DNA from 3 places in the Pectobacterium punjabense genome. Region 2 is predicted to be linked to each of the others. Evidence: predicted binding sites of a transcription regulator. Region 2 holds the regulator's gene; each other region holds the start of a gene.
What was found. Region 2 encodes Fur, which represses iron uptake genes when iron is present. Its sites were predicted from a motif close to ATAATAATGAGAACNACTATCAA; they were not measured.
Positions count from the first base shown of each region.

Region 1 (4,837 bases), 580 kb from region 2:
CTGTTGCTGTTCTTCCAGCAACTGCTGATGGAACGCGGGGAGCGCCTCTGGAGCAACATGATGTTTGCGTGCCAGAGTGAGCTGGCGCGACAGGCGTTGTTCTAGCTCATACAGTCGAATTGGATCGAGGTCCATTTGTTCGCTGTAGTGGCGCAGTTCATCGCTGGCTTCGCTAAGCTGAATGCCAGCTTCTTCGAGCATGGATAGCACGCCGGATAGCTTGTCATCCATACCGATGAGTTCGCCAAGCTGATGTTTTACGCTGTGCAGCATACTGATTATATTCTGCTCTTCGTCTTCGCTCAGCAACTGCATGGCCTGTTGGCTCATCGTCAACAACTGACCGCTATTTGCCAGACGCTTGTACTCAACATCGATCTGTTCGTATTCACTAGGCTGTGGTGCGAATTCATTCAGCTCCTTCAATTGATATTGCAGCAGTTCCCGGCGGGCTTCGCGTTCAATAGCCGCTTGTTGCAACTGCGCCAGCGCGCGGCAGCTTTGGTGCCACTGATGCCAAACTTGTTGCATGGCAACAAGCAATTTCGGTTCATCGGCATAAGCATCCAGCAGGTGTTTTTGATGGTCGGGACGCAGCAGGAGCTGATGAGCATGCTGGCCGTGTACCTGAATCAGGTGCTGGCCAAGTTCACGCAATTGAGACAGCGGTACGGCGGTGCCGTTAATAAAGCCGCGTGAGCGGCCATCGGCACTAATGACGCGACGTAGCAGGCACTCGTTACTGTCATCCAACTGGTTTTCTTCCAGCCACTGACGTGCCGTTGGGGTATCTGCGAGCGCAAAACGGGCGCAGATGTCGGCTCGGGCAGATCCCGGCCTGACCATGCTGGCGTCAGAACGATTTCCCAGACATAAGCCGAGGGCATCAATCGCAATCGATTTCCCCGCACCAGTTTCCCCGGTGATGACGCTCATTCCTGATTGAAAATCGATCTCTAATTCGCGCACGATGGCGAAGTTACTGATAGTGAGTTGCGCCAGCATGATAAACCTCTGTATGTAATTACATGTGATTACATACAGTATAAACTGGTTTTATATACAGTAAAGTAGATTGGTGGAATCTTAGAATAATTTTTTTGACCAGCCAAGTTTTGAACTTAGTGTATTGAAATAACTATAGTTTTCTGGATGAATCAAATTCAGGTGATGTTCGCTGCGGCGAATCAGTACCTCTTCGCCTTCTTGCACCGGTAGCGCAATCTGGCTGTCGCAGCTGATTTCCAGATCGTTAGTGATGCAAGAAAATTTCAGCCGAATTGTACTGCTACTGTTGATGACCAGCGGGCGGGCAGACAAGGTGTGCGGGAACATTGGCACCAGCGCAATGGCTTCCAAAGATGGCGTTAAGATCGGGCCACCAGCGGAAAGGGAGTAGGCGGTTGAGCCGGTTGGCGTGGCGATAATCAGGCCGTCTGAACGCTGAGAGAAAGCGAATTTGTCGTCAATATAGACTTCAAATTCAATCATGTGTGCGACTTTCCCTGGGTGAAGTACGACTTCATTAATGGCGGTGCTGATGCTGTCGGGCTGGTTTGCGCGGCAAACGTGCGCTTCCAGCATGAAACGCTGTTCGCTCAGGTAATGGCCGTCGAGCACGTCAGAAAGTTGCTGCTGGGCATGATCGGGATCGAGATCGGTTAAAAAGCCGAGGTTGCCACGGTTCACACCGATCACCTTGATGTCATAGCGCGACAGCACGCGTGCGGCGCCCAGCATGTTGCCATCACCGCCGACCACCACTGCCAGATCCGCCTGCTGACCGATGTCGGCAAGGCTAGCTGTCGGTGCGTTTTTGAGGTTAAGTTCCCGCGCAATCTGCTGTTCGATCAGAACGGAGTAACCTTTTTCGGTGAGCCAATGATAGAGCATCTCATGCGTTGCCAACGCCGTTGGGTGGCGCGGGTGGCCGACAATGCCAATACAATTAAACGGCCTGTTCATTGTAAGCGGTGTGTTCATTGCTGTTTTGTCCTCAGCGTGGTGTATCGGCAGCGTTGGGAACCAATATATGACAGGTTCCCTTGAATCCCCGATTTTGATCCCCATAATAAGCAACTAGCGAGATTAATGCTAAACCGCGGAGAATTTCATGAGTAGTAAAGAACAGAAAACGCCTGACGAGCAAGTCCTGGATCAAAAGGAAGCAGCAAAAGGGCAGCAAGCGGATGCCGCACCAGAGACGGCAGACGTAGCTGACCCGCGTGATGCGCGCATCGCCGAGCTGGAAGCCCAGTTTAGTGAACTGCAACAGCGCGAACGTGACAATATGCTTCGCGTTCGTGCTGAAGCCGATAACGTTCGCCGCCGTGCGGAAATGGATATCGAGAAGGCGCATAAATTTGCGGTAGAGAAATTTGCCAATGAAATGCTGCCAGTCATCGATAATCTGGAACGTGCGCTGGATACGGCGGACAAAGCCAACGAATCATTGGCTGCGATGATTGAAGGTGTCGAACTGACGCTGAAATCGTTGCTGGATGCCGTGCATAAGTTTGGCATCGAGGTTGTGGGTGATGTGGGTGTGCCGTTTAATCCAGAAGTGCATCAGGCGATGACCATGCTACCTTCGGCCGATCACCAGCCGAACCATGTCATGATGGTTATGCAAAAAGGCTACACGCTGAACGGGCGTTTGCTGCGCCCGGCGATGGTTGCGGTTTCAAAAGCACAAGACTAATATTTTCTGCTTTTACGCACGCTATTTAAAATGTATCTTCATCCCAAACCCCGTGCCTACCGCATGGGGTTTTTTGTTTATATCTTGTTAAGATTTGTTTGATAAAAAAGATGTTTTTTAGCTTTTGAATGACTCATCATCGTTAACTATCAAAAGAATTGGTATTACCACTCTAAATGCACTTGATAATCATTATCGTTTTTGTGAGAGTAATAAAACAACAGTGTTAGAAGGGTCATACTATGCCGGGTAGTCGTGCTATTGAGTCCACAAGCCGTACATCAAGGAAGGTCAAACTTTCGCTGATGGGCCCGGCGTTTATCGCGGCAATTGGTTATATCGATCCCGGTAACTTTGCCACAAACATCCAGTCAGGTTCGGCCTATGGTTACACGCTGCTGTGGGTGGTGGTGTGGGCTAACCTGATGGCGATGCTGATCCAGTTGTTGTCCGCCAAATTGGGGATCGCAACGGGTAAGAATCTGGCGGAGCATATCCGCGATCGTTTCCCGCGCCCGGCCGTTTGGGCTTACTGGGTGCAGGCCGAAATTATTGCGATGGCGACCGATTTGGCCGAGTTTATCGGGGCGGCGATTGGCTTCAAATTGTTGCTGGGCGTGTCACTGCTGGAAGGTGCTATCCTCACCGCTATCGCTACTTTCCTGATTCTCATGCTGCAACAGCGTGGGCAGAAACCGTTAGAAATGGTCATCGGCGGGCTGCTGCTGTTTGTGGCAGCGGCGTATATTGTCGAGCTGGTATTTTCTCAGCCTGAGCTGTCCGCGTTAGCCAAAGGCATGGCAATTCCTAGTCTACCGACCTCCGATGCCGTGCTGCTAGCGGCGGGTGTGTTAGGGGCGACCATTATGCCGCATGTGATTTACCTGCACTCTTCGCTGACGCAACATGAGGGAAACCATACCCGTGCCGAACGCTATTCGGCAACGAAAGTCGATGTCGCGATTGCGATGACGATAGCGGGATTCGTCAATCTGGCGATGATGGCAACAGCAGCCGCAGCGTTCCATTTTAGCGGCAACCAGGATATTGCCGATCTGGATAAAGCCTATCTCACGCTTGAGCCGCTGTTAGGAAAAGCTGCCGCAGTCATTTTTGGCTTAAGTTTGGTGGCCGCGGGTCTTTCCTCTACCGTCGTTGGTACGTTGGCAGGGCAGGTGGTGATGCAGGGATTCGTGCGTTTCCATATTCCGCTCTGGGTTCGCCGTACTGTCACAATGCTGCCGTCATTTATCGTGATCCTGTCCGGTATGGACCCGACGCGGGTGCTGGTGCTGAGTCAGGTGATACTGAGCTTCGGGATTGCTCTGGCACTGGTTCCGTTATTGTCTTTCACTGGTAACCGTGAACTGATGGGCTCGATGGTTAACGGCAAATGGGTACAGCGCATCGGACAACTCATTGTCGTGCTGGTCGTTTCCCTGAATATGTATTTACTGATTGATACCATACTGGGGATATAAATTGGGGGCGATCTTACCGCTAAAATAGAATTGCCCCATAAAATAAGCGTCACTAACCAGATCGTTATAGTTAGGCTCAACTCGTTCATTCATCATCGTCTCATGAGCATTCAGTAGTCGATGTTTTCTTGGTCTGCTGATATTTCAGTGTCGGGGAAGATTTCTTGCAGTTCCACACGTTTGCAGATGACAAAGCCAGAATCAAAGAGCAACGCTTTAACGCTCCCTTTCATTTCAACTGACGGAACGAATCGGGTTTTAAGCACGCTGGATAACGCGTGTTGATAAGCTTCTAATAAAGGTTTAGGTCCGTTAGCGAGTAACCCGTTGCCATCATTGCCGAATATCGGCTCGCCTTGGTGTCGATACGTATTGATGTAACGGCTCATTGGCCGCCAGTCGCCGAGAAGATGCTTGTGAGCCACCCAGATACGCCCGAGTAGTTCATAGCTTGATGCCGTCGCTGCGGTGGAATAGTACAGGCCACCTTTCTGTGCGTTGTAGTCCCACAATAGCGGATGGCGATCGGTAAATGTTATTTCGCCTGAGCTGGTGGGCTGGATATCATGTTCGACAACGTCATAGCAGCAAATCATAAAGTGACGCAGATAAGACTCATGCGGTTCGCAGTAGACGGAGTGATTGTGTTGCTCGT
Region 1 covers NZ_CP038498.1:907,484-912,320, forward strand. Annotated here, with positions in the region: gene recN (DNA repair protein RecN) at 1-1,005, opposite strand, end outside; gene nadK (NAD(+) kinase) at 1,087-1,965, opposite strand; gene grpE (nucleotide exchange factor GrpE) at 2,114-2,701, shown strand; gene E2566_RS04060 (Nramp family divalent metal transporter) at 2,944-4,182, shown strand; gene E2566_RS04065 (hypothetical protein) at 4,293-4,837, opposite strand, start outside.
Region 1: the regulator Fur is predicted to act here: its motif matches at 2,884-2,906, upstream of E2566_RS04060 (Nramp family divalent metal transporter).

Region 2 (4,837 bases):
TGTGGGGACGCAGGCTGAATCGATTGCAACGGCGTTGAAAGTGGAGCATGCCAAGTCGTAATATCATGGCGGTATTTGTGTAACGCCGTGTCATGTCGATGATACTCAAGGGGGGTGAGGTAGCAATCTCACCCCTTTTTTTCGTTATGAATAATTAACGGTTGTTTCCCAGCGTAGCTTGTTGGATCATTGTCGGTTATACGTCGTTTTAGCATTGAGGAATGAAGAATGAGTGAGGCTGAAGCCCGCCCGACTAACTTTATCCGTCAGATTATTGATGAAGATCTGGCATCCGGTAAGCATGACCATATTCAGACGCGTTTCCCGCCAGAGCCGAACGGTTATCTGCATATTGGGCATGCCAAATCTATTTGTCTGAATTTTGGGATCGCGCGTGACTACCAGGGGCAATGTAACCTGCGTTTTGACGACACCAATCCGGTAAAAGAAGATATCGAATACGTTGAGTCGATCAAACGTGACGTCGAGTGGCTGGGTTTTTCATGGAGCGGTAACGTTCGTTATTCTTCTGATTATTTCGATCAACTGCACGCTTATGCGGTTGAGCTGATCGGTAAAGGACTGGCTTACGTTGATGAGCTGACGGCCGATCAGATTCGTGAATATCGTGGCACGTTGACGGCACCGGGTAAAAACAGCCCTTATCGTGACCGTACCGTGCAGGAAAACCTGGCGCTGTTTGAAAAAATGCGCAACGGTGGGTTTGCCGAAGGTACTGCTTGTCTGCGTGCAAAAATCGATATGGCATCATCCTTTATCGTGATGCGCGATCCTGTGTTGTATCGCATTAAGTTCGCCGATCACCACCAGACGGGCAATAAGTGGTGCATCTACCCGATGTATGACTTCACCCACTGCATTTCCGACGCATTGGAAGGAATCACGCATTCGCTGTGTACGCTGGAATTCCAGGATAACCGCCGTTTGTACGATTGGGTACTGGATAACATCACGATTCCTTGTCACCCACGCCAGTACGAATTCTCCCGCCTCAATCTCGAATACGCGATTATGTCCAAGCGTAAGCTGAACCAACTGGTCGTGGAAAACGTGGTTGAAGGCTGGGATGATCCGCGTATGCCGACTATCTCAGGCCTGCGTCGTCGTGGCTATAGTGCGGCTTCCGTCCGTGAATTCTGTGTGCGCATCGGCGTAACGAAGCAGGACAATAACGTGGAAATGGCTGCACTTGAATCCTGCATCCGTGACGATCTGAATGAGAATGCTCCGCGTGCAATGGCAGTGTTAGATCCGGTCAAAGTGGTGATCGAGAATCTGTCTGCTGAGCACGAAGAGTTTGTTGCGATGCCAAATCATCCTAATAAGCCGGAAATGGGCTCACGTCAGGTGGCATTCAGCCGCGAAGTTTACATCGATCGCGCTGACTTCCGCGAAGAAGCCAACAAGCAGTACAAACGTTTGGTGCTGGGTAAAGAAGTGCGTCTGCGTAATGCCTATGTGATCAAAGCCGATCGCATTGAAAAAGACGAGCAGGGCACTATCACCACGATCTATTGCAGTTACGATGCAGAAACGCTGAGCAAAGATCCGGCTGATGGACGTAAAGTGAAAGGCGTCATCCACTGGGTCTCCGCTGCACATGGCGTCCCTGCGGAATTCCGCTTGTACGATCGTCTGTTCAGTGTGGCGAACCCTGGCGCGGCGGATGACTTCCTGTCGACGATTAACCCAGACTCACTGAAAGTGACGCAAGGTTTTGTCGAGGCGAGCTTGGCACAGGCGGAAGTAGAGAAAGCGTATCAGTTTGAGCGCGAAGGTTACTTCTGTGCCGATCGTGTTTACTCCAGTGCAGAACATCTGGTGTTTAACCGAACGGTCGGACTGCGCGATACTTGGGTTGGCTAATGCCACGAAGTAGAAGACAAAAATAAAACCGCCTCGGCGGTTTTATTTTTTGATGCGGTCGATTTATCGTGTGGACTCATGCAGAGTTTCGTCTTCTCGACAATCCCCTTCACTGCAATGCCCATAGAGATACAAACTGTGGTTGGTCAGTTTAATACCGTGTCTTTCTGCGATCTCACGCTGACGTGCTTCGATAGATTCATCGCGGAATTCAATGACTTTGCCACAGTCGAGGCAAATTAGGTGATCGTGATGATGCTGTTGCGTCAGTTCAAAGACGGATTTACCCCCTTCGAAGTTATGACGGGTTACGATGCCTGCATCATCAAACTGGTTGAGTACGCGATAGACGGTAGCAAGACCAATCTCTTCACCCATATCAATCAGTCTCTTATATAAATCTTCCGCACTGACGTGATGACAGACAGGGTCCTGTAGCACTTCCAGTATTTTCAGTCTTGGAAGAGTGACTTTCAGGCCGGCCTTCTTTAATGCGGTATTGTTGTCAGTCATGCGGGTTTAGTCCTGTTGCTTACTTATCAATGGAGGCTGCCTAGCCTATGACATCGGTCGGCTCAAAAAATGTAATTGCGTCTCAATTATAGAACCGCGCATACAAAATGAAAACAAGGGAATGTTAACAATATTGTCCCCATTCATACTACTGATATACAGCGCAGTCCATTGTTGATGAATGAAGAAAGGATGAAGCACGTATAAAACCGATGGGATTATTGTACAGGTTTACTGATAGAAGTTAAAAAAATGTATCAATTATTATGAAAGGTTTTACCTATCGATACTATTTTGGCCCTGATCGAAATTATCAGGGCCAAAATGGCTTAGCCAACCAGCTCTTTTAGATTCAGTTCATCACTGATTTGTTTCACCCACGTCGTTACGCGTTCGCTGGTCAGCTCAGGCTGACGGTCTTCATCGATAGCCAAACCAATGAAGTGATTGTCGTCGGCGAGCCCTTTAGAGGCTTCAAAGTAATAACCTTCAGTTGGCCAGTGGCCGACAATCGTCGCGCCGCGAGGCTCAATGATGTCACGAATGGTGCCCATGGCATCACAGAAATATTCCGCATAGTCTTCCTGATCGCCGCAGCCAAACAAGGCAACCAATTTTCCGGTGAAATCAACCTCTTCCAGCGAAGGGAAGAAGTCATCCCAATCGCACTGAGCTTCACCGTAATACCAGGTTGGAATACCCAACAGCAGAATATCGAAACCTTCGAGGTCCTCTTTGCTGCTTTTGGCGATGTCATGAACATCAGCAACGTTGGTGCCTAACTGCTGTTGGATCGTTTTGGCGATGTTTTCCGTGTTGCCCGTATCACTGCCAAAGAATATTCCGATGAGTGCCATGAATTGAATAACCTCTTGATTCCTAATGGTATGGTGTAATATTTCACCCACTTATCTGTTAATAATAACAGACACTCACATCAGGAGAAACTCGTATCGGTATGGAGGCGTAAATCAAGAGCATGCGAAATGCTGAGGGCAATAAAAGAAACGGAAAACCCTCTCCATGGGCGTTAAAATACCCACCTTAATTGTGTGAGTATGATGTCTTCTGAGATTAGGTCTACACAGCCTTAGTATTATAAAGGTTATTTATTTGCAACACCGTTTCATTTTTTATGAATGATATTTTTATTTTATGGTTTGTTTCAATTGTAATTAAAAGCAGACTTCTGTTTGTGAAAAATAAAAGTCACGGAACGGTACATCCCTATTCAGGGAAATTAAAATGCATACAAAAGATAATGTTTTATCGAATTGAATGCGTGTAACATTTTGCGGGAAAATTCCTAATGAAGAAGATAAGAATTATAACCATTTACAGCTGAAACGATGCAACCTTAAAGAGAAAGGTTTTAGCTTTTTGATGTTAAAGAATAAAATGAAAATGATGCCCAAATTGCTTTGCCAGCCTGGCTGCATACCCACGCCAATCCGCATGGGAAGCGGGTGACCGTCGGTTTGCGTTCAACCCTATGATTAAAAACCTTATATTTATAAAAATAGGCTAATTTATTATCAGTGCGAAAAATTATATTAATAAATATAGCAAGAGTGCTAAATATTCTCTGTATTTAGCCGATGAGTTAGCGTGGTTTTTGAGTTTTCAACTCGGTGAAATGTGAACGCTAGGGAGAAGTGACCTGTTTCATGGTGTGAATTTTCTGATTCATATCGGTTGATTAGCGATAAAAATCTTTTTAACCATTTTCCTGATTTGGAGTGAGCTATGAGACTTATTAAAAATATTGCCATCAGAACCGCTATGCTATGGGTGCTGGGCATTTTTTGTGTTCTTTGGGGCGGCGTATCAATATATACCATGTTCTCTTTTAAAGAGATGACAGCGACCTCGAAAACCAGCACCTTGCTGGTTCAGAACATGAACTTTATCAATCAGGGTAACGATCAATACTTTCGTATGGTAACTCGTCTGGCGCGCGCTGTAGATGCGCGTCGCAGTGGTGATAATGCCACCGCAGATAAAGAGCAGGCCTCCGCGCTCGTCGCGCTGGATAAGCTGAAGTCTGATCTGGTGGCGTTTAATGCTATCGATCATGCGAGTCTGGACGATGCTCTGGTGCAAGCTGTCAGCCGTGACTGGAATAATCTGGTTGTTCAGGGCGTAGAACCGCTTTATCAAAAGGCCGCTGCCAACGCGCTGGATGATTACCAAAATCAGGCCAAGAATGTTGTGCCGCCATTGAGTCGCCAGTTTGGTGCTTCTCTATCTGCGTTCAGTAACGCCAGCGCAGAGAAATTCGATGCGGCGGGCGTGCGTTTTGAACAAATCACCACGATTGGGCAGAACATTTTGCTGAGCGGGTTGGTTATCGGCCTCATCATGCTGTTCCTGACAGACCGTTATCTGGTGGTGTGCTTGGTTCGCCCGTTGAATAACCTGCGCGATCACTTTAGCG
Region 2 covers NZ_CP038498.1:1,484,809-1,489,645, forward strand. Annotated here, with positions in the region: gene nagE (N-acetylglucosamine-specific PTS transporter subunit IIBC) at 1-61, shown strand, start outside; gene glnS (glutamine--tRNA ligase) at 229-1,887, shown strand; gene fur (ferric iron uptake transcriptional regulator) at 1,951-2,400, opposite strand; gene fldA (flavodoxin FldA) at 2,730-3,257, opposite strand; gene E2566_RS06645 (methyl-accepting chemotaxis protein) at 4,147-4,837, shown strand, end outside.

Region 3 (4,837 bases), 2.4 Mb from region 2:
TATTCCAGACTGAAGCGTGCCTCTACGCCGTTGGTCGCGTTACGGATGAAAGGAGCAACGTCACCGCCCGGCGGGAAGGTCACCGTGATATGCTCGATGGCGTCAGCCAGATCGGCATCCGCCCCATTTTGCTCATGCCACCGTTCCCGCAACGCAAACGCAGCCTCGGCGGCGCTGTGGGTTCCGCCACAGGTTGGGTAGCGCTTGAACTCCAGACCGGGAGAAAGCATGCGCCACGGGGCTCCCCAGTTTTCCACCAGCAGCGCTGGTTGCTGTTTTTGATCGCCATGCGCGGCAAGAAAGGCATCAATTACCCGTTGTGGGTTGCCCTCGAAGCCCGCTAACCCCAGCTTGACGGCGGTTAATCCCGCTCTGGCAGAAAGCCCTGCATGTAGCGGTTTGACCGCGGAACCAAACTGCGCCCGTAGCCCTGCGGCCTGTGTAGCGGCCAGGCCAAGAATAGTTTGCGTTTGCTCCACCGAGGCTCCAGCCAGACGTGCCGCCGCCGCCGCAGCGGCGATAGCGCCGAGCGTAGCCGTGTTGTGATAGCCGAGGCTGTAATGACGCGGGCCGCATGCCAGCCCGATTCTGCCAGCGGCTTCTACGCCGATCACATAGGCTGTCAAAAACGCCTCTTCTGTAACGGATGCATCCTCCGCGGCAAGAGCAAATAGCGCAGGTAGAATGACGGTGCTGGGGTGGCCGCGAAACGCCGGATGATAATCGTCAAAGTCCAGTACGTGACCGGAGTAACCCAAAATCAGGCTACGCGTCAGGCTGTCCGCACCGCTGAATACCTGCTTTAACGGCGCGAGCCCGCTATCAACAATCGCACCCTGTGCGATCGGGAGCGCGGTAGAGATGAAGTCAGTCACCCCTTCACGGGCGGCATCAATCGCTTCCCGATTGGGTTCGCTATGGATGATGTGGTGGGCAAGCGTTGCGGTGATATCAGTCTGATTGGTCATGGGTAGTCATGTGTGCTGGCAGATAAAACACTAATTTACTGTGCATCGCTGAAGAGCGATTAATAACCAAACAGAATAATAAATTCCATTTGGTTATTAATGGTGGAGATCAGAAGCGGTCTTTTAGCTGCCCTGGCGTAATCCCGAATGCACGTCGCAGCGCGGTGGCAAAGTTAGCGGGACTGTTGTAGCCAGCAATGCTGGCTGCCTGAGCGATACCGATACCGTCCTTCTGCAAAGCCAGCATGGCGCGCTGCAAGCGACAGTTACGCAGGTATTCAAAAACGCTCATATTGAACGTCTGACGAAAATGGCGTTGTAGCGTGCTTTCACTCATGTTGACGCTTTTGGCGATTTCGCTCATCGAAAGATGGTCAGCGCTGCCGCTTTCCAGCATATCTCTGATTTGTTGAATACGATGGTAGCCGCGCAGGGTGACACCGCTGTTTTTCTCTTGCGCCACGCTGGCGGTTAGTGACGTAAACGCCTCGATAATCAGGCTCATGCACTGCGTTTCCAGATAAAGGCGCTGGAGCGGCGTTTGGCAAGGTTTAGCATCCAGCGTTTGTAAAGCAATCGCCAGCGCCTGTCGGGACGGTGTCCATAAGTGTGTTGCAAGATGGGTCTGCGTGAAATCGTGGATGGCCTGCCAGTCACCGACGGTGTCCATCATATTGCCGTACAGCCATTCTCTGTCGAACGTCAGCGTAATGGTTCGTTCATATTCATCACGCTTGCCGATGCGGGTAAACATCGTTGGTTCCGTCAGCGAAATCAGCGAGGCTGGCTGGCTCTCTCCCAGATGCAGTTCCTGATGGGAAAATGAAATATGCGCATTTCCGCTCACTACGATGGCGAGCTTGATCGCGCCATCCAGCAGGTTTTGGGTTTTCATGTTGTGACGATTAATCACATCAGCGGTATGTAGGATCAGATGCGGATTGAGCTGCACGACGGTGAACGAACCGAATAACACGGCTGTGTTATCGATCAGCCGAGGGCCGATAAAACGGTAATTATTCGCGACCAGACTCGATTGCTGAACGATGTGATCTTTATAGATCGGCTTTGATGACTGAGTGAAGCTGCGCACGTGATTACCTACCTGATTAAACCCTTCGACCTGCGCCTTCCATTTTGATGCTTTGGCAAAACATTTTGCTGCTAGAGCAAACCCCGTCCTGAATGACAAATGTAACAATGACCGCGCCAAAATGGTAATGCAAATACTTCTCAATAGCATTTTTCGTTGAGGAGGTCACATTGCACGATAAATGCATTTTCCATTTCCGGCAATGCGGAGAAAGAGGGCTGATTGATGACAAACAGTATTTCATAACAATGCGACGTGATGCCCCCGTTTGCATGACGCTTCTCTCCTGATAACCGTACGTCTGCGCGTTTTATCTCCGCCGTTATTCAGCACTGTTGCTGATTGTCATTAGGTGTCGCTGTACCGGCTGCGATGTTGATCCTTTTTCAGGCTACTTATTCATTTCTTACAGGGCAGGATAATTTTGATGAAACTACCACAATCGCGCCGTTATCTGGCGACGCTCATTGGCGTTAGCTGCGGGATGACGTCGTTTCTGAGTGCGGCGCAGACCTCGACCATTCCTTCAACAGAACCTGCCTCTCAGGTGCAGAATCAGGCCGAAAATAGTCCATCGGGCGATACGATGGTGGTGACGGCTGCGGAGCAAACGCGTCAGGCTCCGGGTGTGTCGGTAATCACGGCTGAGGATATCAGCAAACGTCCGCCCGCTAACGATCTGTCAGAACTGATTCGCACCATGCCAGGCGTTAATCTGTCCGGTAACTCAACTAGCGGCCAGCGTGGCAACAATCGTCAGATCGATATCCGCGGCATGGGGCCGGAAAACACGCTGATTCTGGTGGATGGTAAGCCAGTGTCAAGCCGTACGGCGGTACGTTACGGCTGGCGCGGTGAGCGTGATACCCGCGGCGATACCAACTGGGTACCTGCCGACATGGTTGAGCGCATTGAAGTGCTGCGCGGTCCTGCGGCAGCGCGCTATGGTAACGGTGCCGCAGGCGGTGTGGTCAACATCATCACCAAACAGCCGACGCAAGAATGGCACGGTACCTGGAATACTTATCTGAACGCGCCGGAACATAGCTCGGAAGGTGCAACTAAGCGTACCGATTTCAGCCTGATGGGCGGCCTGACCGATAGTCTGAGCTTCCGCCTGTTTGGTAATGTGAATAAAACCGAGGCTGATGCACGTGATATTAACCAAGGGCATCAGTCCGCGCGTGCGGGCAATCAGTCAGCTTCACTGCCTTCCGGGCGTGAAGGGGTACGCAACAAGGATATCAACGGCCTCCTGCGTTGGGATATGACGCAGCAGCAGTCGCTGGAGTTTGAGGCTGGTTCCAGCCGTCAAGGCAATATCTATGCGGGCGATTCGCAAAATACCAACACTAACCCGCTTGTCGTCAGCAATTATGGCAAGGAAACCAACCGCATGTACCGCCAGAATTTTGCGGTCACGCATCGCGGCTATTGGGACAGCGGCGTTAGCTCTACGTCGTATCTGCAATACGAACGTACGCACAATACCCGTATCCTTGAGGGACTGTCTGGCGGTTTAGAAGGGATTTTTGATACGGCCAATCCAAACCAATATGGCACGATAAAACTGGATAACTTCACTGCGCACAACGAAGTGAATATTCCTCTGAATGTCTGGGTCGATCAGGTACTCACGTTTGGGGTTGAGTGGAACGAACAGAAGATGAAGGACCCAGTTTCAAATGCGCAGGATACGGATGAAGCAGGGAGTATCGGTTCGTTAAGTAGCCGTGGTCGTAGCGAGCGATCTTCCGCCCGTCTGGCTTCTGCCTTTGTGGAAGATAACGTCCAATTGACGGACAGCACCATGCTGACGCCTGCACTGCGTGTCGATCATCACAGCACCGCGGGAACCAACTGGAGCCCGTCGCTCAATCTGGCGCAGGAGCTGGGCGACGACTATACGCTGAAGTTAGGCATCGCCCGCGCTTATAAAGCACCGAACCTGTACCAAACGAATGAGAACTATATCCTCTATAGTCGTGGTCAGGGCTGTTCCGGCGGTACTCCTTGCTACCTGATTGGCAATGAAGATCTGAAAGCGGAAACCAGCCTGAATAAAGAGATTGGTCTGGAGTTTCACCGCGATGGGTTGATCGCGGGCGTCACCTACTTCCATAACGATTATCGTAACAAGATTGAATCAGGCAACAATGTTATTGGTAATGCTGTAGGTGGAAATAATACGGGTCGCAACAACGCCAATATTTTCCAGTGGGGCAATGTACCTAAGGCCGTTATTCAAGGGCTGGAAGGTAACCTGACCGTTCCTGTTACGGAGACCATCAACTGGCGTAATAACCTGACCTGGATGCTGGAGTCGAAGAATAAAACCACGGGCGATTACTTGTCGATTACCCCGGAGTTTACTCTGAACTCATCCGTGGACTGGCAGGCGACGGAGAAACTCTCCTTCTTGGCCGATGTAACCTGGTATGGTCGTCAAAAACCGAAGATGTATAACTACAAGGGTGAGCGCGTCACCGGTAGCGCAACCAATGAGTTAAGCCCCTATGCACTGTTCGGGTTAAGCAGTACCTATACGTTTAACAAGAACCTGAGCGTGACGGGTGGCGTAGAGAACCTGTTTGATAAACGTCTGTTCCGTGCTGGTAATGCGCAGGATGTGGTGAACAATAACGTTGTCACCATTGCGGGTGCCGGTGCAGCAACCTATAACGAACCGGGACGCACCTTCTTTGTTAGCGTGAAGACGTCGTTCTAAGTTTTATCTCCGTCATACTGAATCGCGAGCGCCACGGTGCCATTGTGC
Region 3 covers NZ_CP038498.1:3,925,265-3,930,101, reverse strand. Annotated here, with positions in the region: gene E2566_RS17850 (MmgE/PrpD family protein) at 1-968, opposite strand, end outside; gene E2566_RS17845 (helix-turn-helix transcriptional regulator) at 1,078-2,061, opposite strand; gene E2566_RS17840 (TonB-dependent siderophore receptor) at 2,489-4,789, shown strand.
Region 3: the regulator Fur is predicted to act here: its motif matches at 2,189-2,211, upstream of E2566_RS17840 (TonB-dependent siderophore receptor).